Regions from separate parts of the Kutzneria sp. NPDC051319 genome, predicted to be linked through region 1. Evidence: riboswitches for the same ligand, from Rfam matches in the RefSeq annotation. Region 1 holds a riboswitch; each other region holds the start of a gene.
What was found. Region 1 has a riboswitch for cobalamin ahead of AB0M73_RS35855 (HoxN/HupN/NixA family nickel/cobalt transporter). Riboswitches for the same ligand answer to the same signal wherever they lie in the genome.

Region 1 (3,542 bases):
GACGGTCAAGGCAGCCGACGTGCCGGTCAGCAGGCAGCCCCGGAGCACGCGCAGTGCTCGATCGGCAGCGTGCGGGGCTGCGGGCACCGGCGCAGCCTAGCCGTCCCTGCTCAGCTGCCCGACTCGATCCGGCGATGGACCCGACATGCTATAGCCAGTAGGTTGCAACTAGGATCAATGTGCAACAAGATCCGAGGGAGCTTGGGAGGCCACGATGGGCCAGTACGCACTGCCGGACCTGCCGTACGACTACGGCGCGCTGGCACCGGCGATCACCGGCGAGATCCTGGAGCTGCACCACAGCAAGCACCACGCCGCCTACGTCAAGGGCGCCAACGACACCCTGGAGCGCATCGCCGAGGCCCGCGACAAGCGCGAGTTCGGCGGCCTGGTCGGCCTGGAGAAGACCTACGCGTTCAACCTGTCCGGCCACGTGCTGCACACCGTGTTCTGGGAGAACCTCTCCCCCGACGGCGGCGACAAGCCCGACGGCGAGCTGGCCGCGGCGATCGACGAGCACTTCGGCTCGTTCGACGCCTTCGCCGCCCAGCTGTCCTCGGCCACGACCCTCGTGCAGGGCTCCGGCTGGGGCGTGCTGGCCTGGGAGCCGCTGGGTGAGCGTCTGGTCGTCGAGCAGGTCTACGACCACCACGGCAACGTCGGCATGAACACCCGCCCGCTGCTGGTGTTCGACGCCTGGGAACACGCCTACTACCTGCAGTACCGCAACGTGCGCCCGGACTACGTGCAGAAGCTGTGGTCGCTGGTCAACTGGTCGGACGTGACGCGGCGGTTCGACATCGCCCGCGCCGGCGGCAGCACGCTGCCGACGACCTGAACCGACAGCCCCACCACGGCACACAGACTCGGCAGTGGATGCTCCGACAAAGCCCCTCTGCCGTGAGAGCGGCCCCGGCCAAGCCGGGGCCGCTCGCCCTTGGGGGCTGGCAGCCGTCCCTCTGACGGTCAGTCCCGCACCCGCCAGCGCCGTTCCACGCCGGCCAGACGCCAGTAGGCGATCGCCACCGCCCAGACCACCACGAACAGCCCGACGATGAGGAAGCCGACGTTGTTCAGGTCGAGATCGGCGATCCAGCCGCTGAACGGGTCGGTCAGGCCCAGCTTGTCCTGCAGCAGGCCGACCAGTTCGATGCTGCCGATCAGCAGAGCCACGGCCACGGACAGGCCGGTGATCACGATGTTGTAGTAGACCTTCCGAACCGGGTTGGCGAACGCCCACTGGTAGGCGAAGTTCATGAACGTGCCGTCCACCGTGTCCAAAAGGGACATGCCCGCCGCGAACAGCAGCGGCAGCACCACGATCGCGTACCACGGCAGACCGCTGGCCGCGCCGGTGCCGGCCAGCACCAGCAGCGTCACCTCGGTCGCGGTGTCGAACCCGATGCCGAACAGCAGGCCCACCGGGTACATCTGGCCGGGACGGCTGATCGACCGGGTCATGCCGCCCAGGAAGCGGTTGAAGAAGCCGCGCTCGTTCAGCCTGGCCTCCAACTCGTCCTCGTCGAACGCACCGGCACGCATCGACCGCCACACCCGGACGATGCCGACCAGCGCGAGCAGGTTGAGGATGCCGATCAGGTAGAGGAACAGCCCCGACACGCTGGTGCCGATCAGGCCCAGGGTCTGGTGGGCGCCGGAGTCCTCAGTGGTCAGCGCTCCCACCACCTGTGCGCCGGCGGCGATCAGCACCGCCAACACCAGCACCACCGTCGAGTGGCCCAGCGCGAACCAGAACCCGACCGACACCGGACGTTTGCCGTCGGACATCAGCTTCCGGGTGGTGTTGTCGATGGCGGCGATGTGGTCGCCGTCGAACGCGTGCCGCAGGCCCAGGGTGTACGCGGTGACGCCGAGGCCGACACCGAAAACCTGGGTCCCCATCGAGTAGTGGCCGGGAACCACGGCCAGCAACAGCATTCCCCAGGCGACCAGATGGAGCACCGCGATCACGCCGAGCACGCCGGCGATGCGCAGCCAGTCGTGTCTGTGCCCCAGCACAGCGTTGCGGAACGGGACAGGTGACGCCGGTTCGGTCACGCCAGACTCCTCGCGAGCGTGCGGAAGGGTCCCCACACCACCAGGCAGACCACGGCCGTGACCGTCCGTGGCCCGCCCGAGAGGCCCAGGAACCCGCGCGTGCCGGGTGGCACGCGCGCCGGCGGCAGGTCTTCGGACTCGTGGGCACCCGATCGCTCGGTCCTACTGGCCGTCGCTTCCCAGGCGCCGTGCGCGCCCAGTGCTCGATGACGGCGGTCGTTCCCACTCACCGCTGCGGGGCAGTCCCGGATTCACACCGGGTTCCCTCTTGCCTCGACCGTCCCACATCGGGGCGGCCGAACCGTCGACGGACACACCGTAGTTCACGACGGCAGTCGCGCGGCGGAAAAGGATTCAGCGGCTGACGTTGAACCATTCACACCGCCGGCGCGAATTCCCGTACGGGACGTTCGCCGCCCCTGTCGACGTACGCCTACCCCCTACGGGTATAAAGGGCTTGGCCCGCGGTTCCCTCGGCCACCAGCAGCCGGCCGCGCCGCGGGGCGCCGATCCCCAGGAGGACGACGATGCACGGCTACGCCCACAGCAAAGAGGCGCACCTGCGTCGCCTGCGCCGGATCGAGGGACAGGTCCGCGGGCTTCAGCGCATGATCGACGAGGACAAGTACTGCATCGACATCCTGACGCAGATCTCCGCCGCGACCAGGGCGTTGCAGGCGGTGTCCCTGTCGCTGCTCGACGAGCACCTCCGACACTGCGTCACCGACGCCATCGCCGAAGGCGGTACGAGCGCCGACGAGAAGATCAAGGAGGCGGGCGACGCGATCGCCCGCCTGGTCCGGTCCTGACAACACTTTTCGAGGAGAGAACGACTGATCGCCGAGAACACCTACACCGTCCAGGGCATGACCTGCGGGCACTGCGTCAGCTCGGTGACCGAGGAGGTCAGCGAGGTGACGGGCGTGCAGCAGGTGGACGTCGACCTGGCCACCGGCCGGCTCACCGTGACCAGCGACGGCGACGTGCCGGCGGCCGACATCCGCGCCGCCGTCGAAGAGGCCGGCTACCAGCTGGTCGGCTGACGCACTTCTCGAAGGAGTTGCGATGACCTCCGCGACGCGCCCGGCCACCATCGCGCCCGAGTACCTGGTGGCGGTCGTCGAGTCCGCCGGCTACACCGCCGCGCTGCCCGCGCCCGTGGACACCGCGCCCGAGCCGACCGATCCGACGCGTGCGCTCAGGTAGCGGCTGATCGTGCCGGCCGCGCTGACCGCGCCGGTGATCCTGCTGGCACGCTGATCTCGGTCGGCGTGAGCGCGGCGTACTGGCGGCGGGCGGGCGTGAATCAGCGGTGGGCGGAGCCACGGTGACCACGGCGCGCGCGAACCGCCACCAACTCGCCGACCCGACCGAAAACGGCTCCCACGCGCCATGGTCCACACCGGTGAGCCAGACCACTGCTGATCATGGTCTCTGAAACTTACACCGACGGGGCCGGCCGGGCGAACTGCGAGGTCCAAGCG
Region 2 (3,542 bases), on a different contig from region 1:
TTCGTCCAACCGACCCAACTCCCGAATCGAATCCGGCGCACGGTCGGGAGATCGCCGCGAGCGGTGACCAGACAGCCGTTCAGGACGGCGAGATCGGTGTCCTCGCGGCGGGTGGTGAGCCGCTGAAGGCGATCGGACAAGGGCTTGGCCAACACTGCCAGCACGATTGCGGCGCCGGCGATGAGGCCGGTCCACCACTTGTCCTTGATCCCGGTGGCCGAAAGACCGGCGGGAACGGTGATCATCGCGGTCAGGGTGAGTAAAGCGAACCAAGTCCAAGCAGCGTCGCAACCGGGAGTCACCCGAACGTATGCGGATCGTCCAGGGGAAGGCCGGTCTCCCGGAGGGTCCAACGGCCGGGAGCGCCGGTGAGCTGGGTGACGGTCGACGGGGAGACGTCTACGCGCCAGAAGGCCGAAGGCGGCGCCCCTAGCGCTGCTAGGACTGCGGCCCGGACCACGGCGGGCGAGGTGACCACGCCAAGGCGGCCGACGTCGCTTGCGCGGTCCAGCCAGGCGGCGACGCGCTTGAGGACGGAGCTGACGGGCTCGCCGCCATGGGGGGCGGCCTCGGGATCGGTCATCCACGCCATCAGGTCGCCTTGGTCGATCTCGGCCAACGACCGGCCGCGCCACGAGCCGTGATCGAGATCGGCCAGGGAGTCGTCGACAGCGGCGTCCCAACCGAGGGCCTCGGCGGTCTGCGCGCAGCGCAGCTCGGGTCCCCGGGCGAGACGGTCCAACCGGGCCGGGCCGGCCACCGCCGACGGCCGTCGCGACAACGGCTCGTCGGCGGGAAAACGGGCCTGCCGCACCGCCTCGGTGGCGGCGTGGCAGACCAGGAAGATCCGGTTCAGGACGCCGCCACCCGCTCGGCCCTGGGCGCCAACAACCGCTCGGCCAGCGGCGCGAACAGCAGGCCGATGGCGGCCCACATGATCGCCTGCGCGGCGACCGAGTAGAAGCGGAAGTCCCACAGCACGTCGGCCGGGAAGCCCGGATAGACGATCTGGCCGGCCGGATTGCGCAGCGGCAGCGGAGTCTCGGTCGCCTGCGGGCCGTAGTCACGGACGTTGGCCGCGAGCTCGCCCAGCGACGGCAACAGCGCCATCGCCACGCCTGTCACCACTACGAAAGCTAGCGCCGCTAGCAGCGTGGCGTTCCAGTTGCCGAAGCGCTTGGCCAACCGCTTGCCCAGCACCGCGGCGCCGACCAGGAACGCCACCGAGCAGACCATCATCACCACGTACAGCGCGCCGCGGACGCCGATGGTCGCCCCGTGGCCTATCGACGGCGGGTTGGCCGGGTACTTCACGAACGGCACCAGGTAGATGCCGAGGAAGCCGCCGCCGGCCACCAGCACCGACAGCGTGCGGGGCCGCAGGTTGCCGACCCGGCCGAGGCAGACCGCGTACGCCACGGCGAACAGCGCGCCCATGGCCACGCCGAACAGCACGATGCCGACGCCGATGCCGACATTGGCCTGGATCGCCCGGGTGAAGATCTCCGGACCCTCGTCGCCCGCGGGCAGGCCGGCCGCCTTGTTCAGCAGCTCCTGGGCCTCGTCGCGGCCGCTCTCGTAGTCGATCGCGGCCTGGATCTGCGGCTCGGCGAAGATCCGGGCGAAGACGAACGCCAGCAGCCCGGCCAGGGCGCCGACCAGCACGCCCCGCAGGATGATTCGCTTTTCCATGTTCGGTTGTCCTGCCCGAGAGTTGGTCAGTGGCAGGGGAAACCGAGGAAGTGACGCGCGTCGTGCACGAACTCGTGGATGTACATGTTGTCGCCGAAGACCGAGGTGGCGCCCTGGTCGATGCCGATGAAGTAGTACATCGCCAGCGCCAGCAGGACGGTGCCGCCCAGCCACAGCATCGCCTTGGGCAGCGGCAGGACAACCGGCGTCGGAACGGCGGTGGTCACGGGAATGGTGCTCACGGAGCCTCCTTCGGGGATCGTGCGTCCCGTTCGTTGGGCAGGTGATGGCGTGGTGTCTGGCTCGCCCGGATCCGAGAACCCGGGCTCACAGTGGCGCGACCGCGCCGGATTTCCACCGGCTTACGCACTCCATCACTCAGCGTGGCACACTACGGACCCCGATCAACGCACGTCAATCCGCCGAGCAGGGCGTATGAGCTCAGCGTGAGGCAGCCGACACGACGTTGCGCAACAGCAGCGCGGTCGTCACCGGGCCGACACCTCCCGGCACCGGCGTGATCGCCTCCGCGATCGGCTCCACCGCGTCGGTGTCCACGTCGCCGACGAGGCCGCCGTCCGTGGTCGGATTGGTGCCGACGTCGATCACCACCGCGCCGGGGCGGATGTGCGCGGCGCCGAGCACGTGCGCGCTGCCGACGCAGGCCACCACGATGTCGGCCCGGCTCGTCTGCACCGCCAGGTCCTTGGTGCGGGAGTGGCACACCGTCACGGTCGCGTTCTCCGCGAGCAGCAGCAGCGCCGCCGGCTTGCCGACCACGGTGCTGCGGCCCACCACCACGACGTCCGCGCCGGCCATCGTCGTGCCGTGCGCGCGCAGCAGCTCCACCACGGCCTGCGCCGTCGCCGGCGCGAACGCCGGCAGGCCCGCCGCCAGCCGCCCGAGGCTGGTGGGGTTGGCGCCGTCCACGTCCTTGGCCGGGTCGATGTGCAGGGCGATCTCGTCCCGCGTGAGGCCCGGCGGCAACGGCGTCTGGCAGATCACGCCGTGCACCGTCGGGTCCGCCGACAGCTCGTCCAGGCACGGGCCCAGCAGCTCACGCTCGTCCACCACGCGCACCGCCACGCCGACCTTGTCCGCCGTGCGCACGATCGAGCGGACGTACCAGGCCGTGGCCTCGTCGTCGGTGGGGACGACGATCGCCAGCGTCGGGGTGATGCCGCCGTCGCGCAGCCGGGCCGCGTCCGCGGTGACCTGCGTGCGGATGGCAGCGGCCACCGCGCGGCCGTCGATGAGGGTCATGCCAGCTCCTCGATGAACTTCTCGGCCGCGGCGACCTCTTCGCCGATACGGGCCAGTTCCGTTTCCAGTCGGGCTCGGGTGGCTACGTCGGTCATCGACGCCCGGTTCACCGCCACGTTCACCGCCGCCGCCTGCATGGCCGCCCGCGCCGACACCGCGGCCACCGCCACGTCGGACAGCACGTTGACGTTGGCGCCCGGTCGGATCCGCCGGGCCAGCTCCAGGATCTCGGCCGCCAGCGCCGCCGTCCGCAGCGGCACGTCCGCCGCCCGCACCAGCGACTCCTGGATCGCCGCGCTCCGGGCCGCCTTCTCGTCGTCGGTGGCCTTCGGCAGCCGGTACGCGTCCGTCACCCCCGTGAAGGCCTCGGCGTCCGCGTCGGCCAGTTCCACCGCCGTATGCCGGTGTTCGGTCGCCCGTGCCAGCGCTTCCCGCATCGTCGGCTCGTGTTCCGCGTACTTCGGCCGGCCCACGGTCAGCTCGCACACCATCGACACCAATGCCGCCGCCATGGCCGCGTGCATCGCCGCCACCGCCCCGCCGCCCGGCGCCGGCGCACCGGACGCCAGGTCGTCGAGCCAGGACCC
Region 3 (3,542 bases), on a different contig from region 1:
TTTCAGCCGGCTGGGGCTGATCGTCGTCGGCGAACCGGGGGAGCCGACCGGCTCCTGGAGGGACCACACCGACAAATTGAAGTTTCCACCCGGCGCGACCCCGGTGTTCAGGGCGGGAGCGGCCATGGCGGATTGGCCGGCGAACAGCGTGCCGGCCGCGGCGAGGGTCAGGGCGCTCGCCGTGAGCTTCTTGTTCAATTTTTACTCCTCGCAGGGACGTGTGGCGGCGTCAGGGAACCGAGGGATCAGGCAGGATCCCGGGGTTGTCGAGCCGCCCCGTCACAGCGAGAAACGCTGGCAGGGATTGTGTGCATGGGTTTTAATCTCCTCCGGTTTGGCGGCGGTGCCATACCGACTTCGAGAAGAGCAGGGGCCATCAGTTTGGGATACCCACGCTTGCCCCGTCAATACCTTTCGGGCAGGTGAATTGTTCAGGTCCGTGAACCGTTGAGCAGGGCCAACAGTTTTTCCACATCGTGGATGATCTGGTCGCGGGGGGTGCGTGCCCGGACCTGCACCCGGACTCCGACCCAGGCGTTGAAGGTCACGGCGGTGGCGGTTTCGACATCGATACGGTCGGTGACGGAACCGTCCCGCTGACCCTGGCGGATCATCCCCGCCAGCGTCTCGCGCGCCACCGCCGAGTGCTGCGCGAGTCGCTCGGCGACGGCGTCGTCCGAAGGCCCCAATTCGGTGGAGCTGTTCACGAACAGGCAGCCGCGGAAGTCGTCGGCCGGCGATTCGAGCAGGAGTGAGAACAGGGAGCGGATCGCCGAGAGGCCGTCGGCCGCGGCCTTCTCGCGGAACCCGTCCTCTGCCAGCGTGAGGTAGCGGTCGAGCGCGCGAAGGTAGAGCGAGTGCTTGTCCCCGAAGGTGTCGTACATGCTGCGCCGGCCGACCCCGGTGTGCTCGACCAGATCCTGCACCGAGGTCGCCTCGTAGCCGCGCCGCCAGAACAGGTCCATCGCGTCGGCGACGGCCGTGTCCGGATCGAATTCCTTGTGCCGAACCATGGGGACAAACCTCTCACACGGGCTAGACGGCCGCGCTCAGGCCGGCCTTGACGTTGCGGGTGAACTCGTCGAACAGCACCTCGGGCGTGCCCTTGGCCACGGCGTCCAGGGTGGTCGACGCGACCTCGGCCGGGTCCGACTTGCCCTCGGTCACGTGCGCGGCCATGTCGGTGTCCATGAAGCCGACGTGCAGGCCGGTCACGGTGATGCCCTTGGGCGCCAGCTCCTCGCGGACGACGTCGGTCATCGCCCACTCGGCCGCCTTGGCCACCGAGTACGCGCCGGACCACGCCGGGTGGGCGAACGACAGCACCGAGGCGACGTTGAGGATCGCGCCGCCGCCGTTGGCCTCGATGGCCGGCGCGAACGCGCGGATCGCCGCCAGCGGGCCGACGAAGTGCACCTCAAGCTGCTCGCGGACGGTGTCGAGGTCGGGCTCCAGCAGTCCGGGCGCGCTCCCGATGCCGGCGTTGTTGATCAGGAGGGTGGCGTCGGCGGCGACCTTGGCGGCGGCCTCGATGCTGGTGTGGTCGGTGACGTCGAGGCGCAGCGGGGTGACGCCCTCGATGTCGATGGTCTCGGGGCGGCGCGCGGTGGCGTACACCTTCGCGCCACGGGCGACGAGCTCTTCGGCGAACTTGCGGCCCAGGCCGCGGTTCGCACCGGTCACTACGGCAACAGTCTTGGTGAAGTCCATGTCGACGACGATAGTCTGTTGAGAACGAACGGTGCAATAAGAACCTCGGTGACCGCGGCCACACGACCTCCGGGAGCCCGCGCCGGCCGGGCTGAGACGTGGACCGGGTTCGGCCTACCTGACACGCCGACACAACATGTGGGTTCTTGCGACTGATCGTCGTCCATGTATTGTGCTCACCGAGCTGGTTCGGCCGTCCCGCCAGGGCGGTCGTCGTAAGAGGGAACCCGGTGCGAATCCGGGACTGCCCCGCAGCGGTGAACGGGAACGACCGCCGTCACGAAGCACTGGACGCAGGTGTCCGGGAAGCGACGGCCAGTAGGTGCCGACCAGGCATGCCCGTGAGTCCGAAGACCTGCCCGCTCGCCCGTTCCGCACCGTGGACGGGCTCGTGTCCAGGCCCCGAGGGAGGGCGTGGGGACTCCTCGCGGCCGCGTGCCGCCTGTGTCCTCGCGCCCAGGGCCCACAGCGTGCGAGGAGCAAGGCCGTGAAGCCAGCCGTGAAGACAGTCGTGCGGGTCGATGCCGACCCCCACCCGACGATGCGGGTGCGCAAACGCAGCGGCGCGTTCGAGACCGTCGACGTGAACAAGATCGTGAAAGCGGTGGGCCGCAACGCGGTCGGCCTGTCCGAGGTGGACCCGCTGCGGGTCGCGACCAAGACGATCAACGGCCTGTACGACGGCGCGACCACCGAGGAGCTGGACCGGCTGTCCATCCAGACGGCCGCGGAACTGGTCTCGGAGGAGCCGGAGTACTCCCGGCTGGCCGCGCAGCTGCTCGCCGCGTACATCGACAAGGAGGTCCGCGGCCAGGGCATCCACTCGTTCAGTCAGAGCATCGCGCTGGGCCACCGCGAGGGCCTGATCGGCGACGAGACGGCCAAGTTCGTGGCCACGCACGCCCGCAAGCTGGACGACGCGATCGACGCCGACAACGACCGCCGCTTCGAGTACTTCGGCCTGCGCACCGTGTACGACCGCTACCTGTTGCGCCACCCCAATTCCCGGGCGGTGCTGGAGCGCCCGCAGTACTGGCTGCTGCGCGTGGCCTGTGGCCTGTCGCACACCGCGGCCGAGGCGATCCGCTTCTACCGCCTGATGTCCTCGCTGGCGTACCTGCCGAGCTCGCCGACGCTGTTCAACTCGGGCACCCGGCACACCCAGATGTCCTCGTGCTACCTGCTGGACTCGCCCCGCGACGAGCTCGAGTCGATCTACGAGCGATACGCGCAGGTGGCGCAGCTGTCCAAGTTCGCCGGCGGCATCGGCGTGCAGTGGTCCCGGGTCCGCTCCCGCGGCGCCCTGATCCGCGGCACCAACGGCCACTCCAACGGCATCGTGCCGTGGCTGCGCACGCTGGACGCCTCGGTGGCGGCGGTCAACCAGGGCGGCCGGCGCAAGGGCGCGGCCTGCGTCTACCTGGAGACGTGGCACCCGGACATCGAGGAGTTCCTTGAGCTGCGCGACAACACGGGTGAGGACGCGCGCCGCACGCACAACCTGAACATCGCCAACTGGATCCCGGACGAGTTCATGCGCCGGGTCGAGGCCGACGCCGAGTGGTCGCTGTTCGACCCGGACGAGACGCCGGAGCTGCCGGACCTGTGGGGCGAGGACTTCGACCGCGCCTACCGGGCGGCCGAGGAGGCCGGCCGGGCCGTGCGCAAGGTCAAGGCCCGCGACCTGTACGCGAAGATGATGCGTACGCTGGCCCAGACCGGCAACGGCTGGATGACCTTCAAGGACACCGCCAACCGCACCTGCAACCAGACCGCCGAGGCCGGCAACGTGGTGCACCTCTCCAATCTCTGCACGGAGATCCTGGAGATCA

Region 2: it holds a riboswitch for cobalamin, as region 1 does, so the genes downstream of both, AB0M73_RS17860 (CbtB-domain containing protein) here and AB0M73_RS35855 (HoxN/HupN/NixA family nickel/cobalt transporter) in region 1, are expected to answer to the same signal.
Region 3: it holds a riboswitch for cobalamin, as region 1 does, so the genes downstream of both, AB0M73_RS19255 (ribonucleoside-diphosphate reductase subunit alpha) here and AB0M73_RS35855 (HoxN/HupN/NixA family nickel/cobalt transporter) in region 1, are expected to answer to the same signal.

Annotation. Positions count from the first base shown of each region.
Region 1 is NZ_JBFBAM010000054.1:27,915-31,456, forward strand. Features, by position in the region: gene AB0M73_RS35845 (hypothetical protein) at 1-87, opposite strand, end outside; gene AB0M73_RS35850 (superoxide dismutase) at 215-838, shown strand; gene AB0M73_RS35855 (HoxN/HupN/NixA family nickel/cobalt transporter) at 967-1,938, opposite strand; cobalamin riboswitch at 2,164-2,379, opposite strand; gene AB0M73_RS35860 (metal-sensitive transcriptional regulator) at 2,586-2,867, shown strand; gene AB0M73_RS35865 (heavy metal-associated domain-containing protein) at 2,895-3,101, shown strand; gene AB0M73_RS35870 (hypothetical protein) at 3,124-3,264, shown strand.
Region 2 is NZ_JBFBAM010000015.1:90,691-94,232, forward strand. Features, by position in the region: gene AB0M73_RS17845 (tetratricopeptide repeat protein) at 1-198, opposite strand, end outside; gene AB0M73_RS17850 (histidine phosphatase family protein) at 299-934, opposite strand; gene AB0M73_RS17855 (CbtA family protein) at 853-1,692, opposite strand; gene AB0M73_RS17860 (CbtB-domain containing protein) at 1,719-1,934, opposite strand; cobalamin riboswitch at 1,967-2,099, opposite strand; gene AB0M73_RS17865 (bifunctional 5,10-methylenetetrahydrofolate dehydrogenase/5,10-methenyltetrahydrofolate cyclohydrolase) at 2,134-2,955, opposite strand; gene AB0M73_RS17870 (cyclodeaminase/cyclohydrolase family protein) at 2,952-3,542, opposite strand, start outside.
Region 3 is NZ_JBFBAM010000016.1:184,351-187,892, forward strand. Features, by position in the region: gene AB0M73_RS19240 (polysaccharide lyase family 7 protein) at 1-198, opposite strand, end outside; gene AB0M73_RS19245 (TetR/AcrR family transcriptional regulator) at 432-1,013, opposite strand; gene AB0M73_RS19250 (SDR family oxidoreductase) at 1,036-1,710, opposite strand; cobalamin riboswitch at 1,879-2,088, shown strand; gene AB0M73_RS19255 (ribonucleoside-diphosphate reductase subunit alpha) at 2,198-3,542, shown strand, end outside.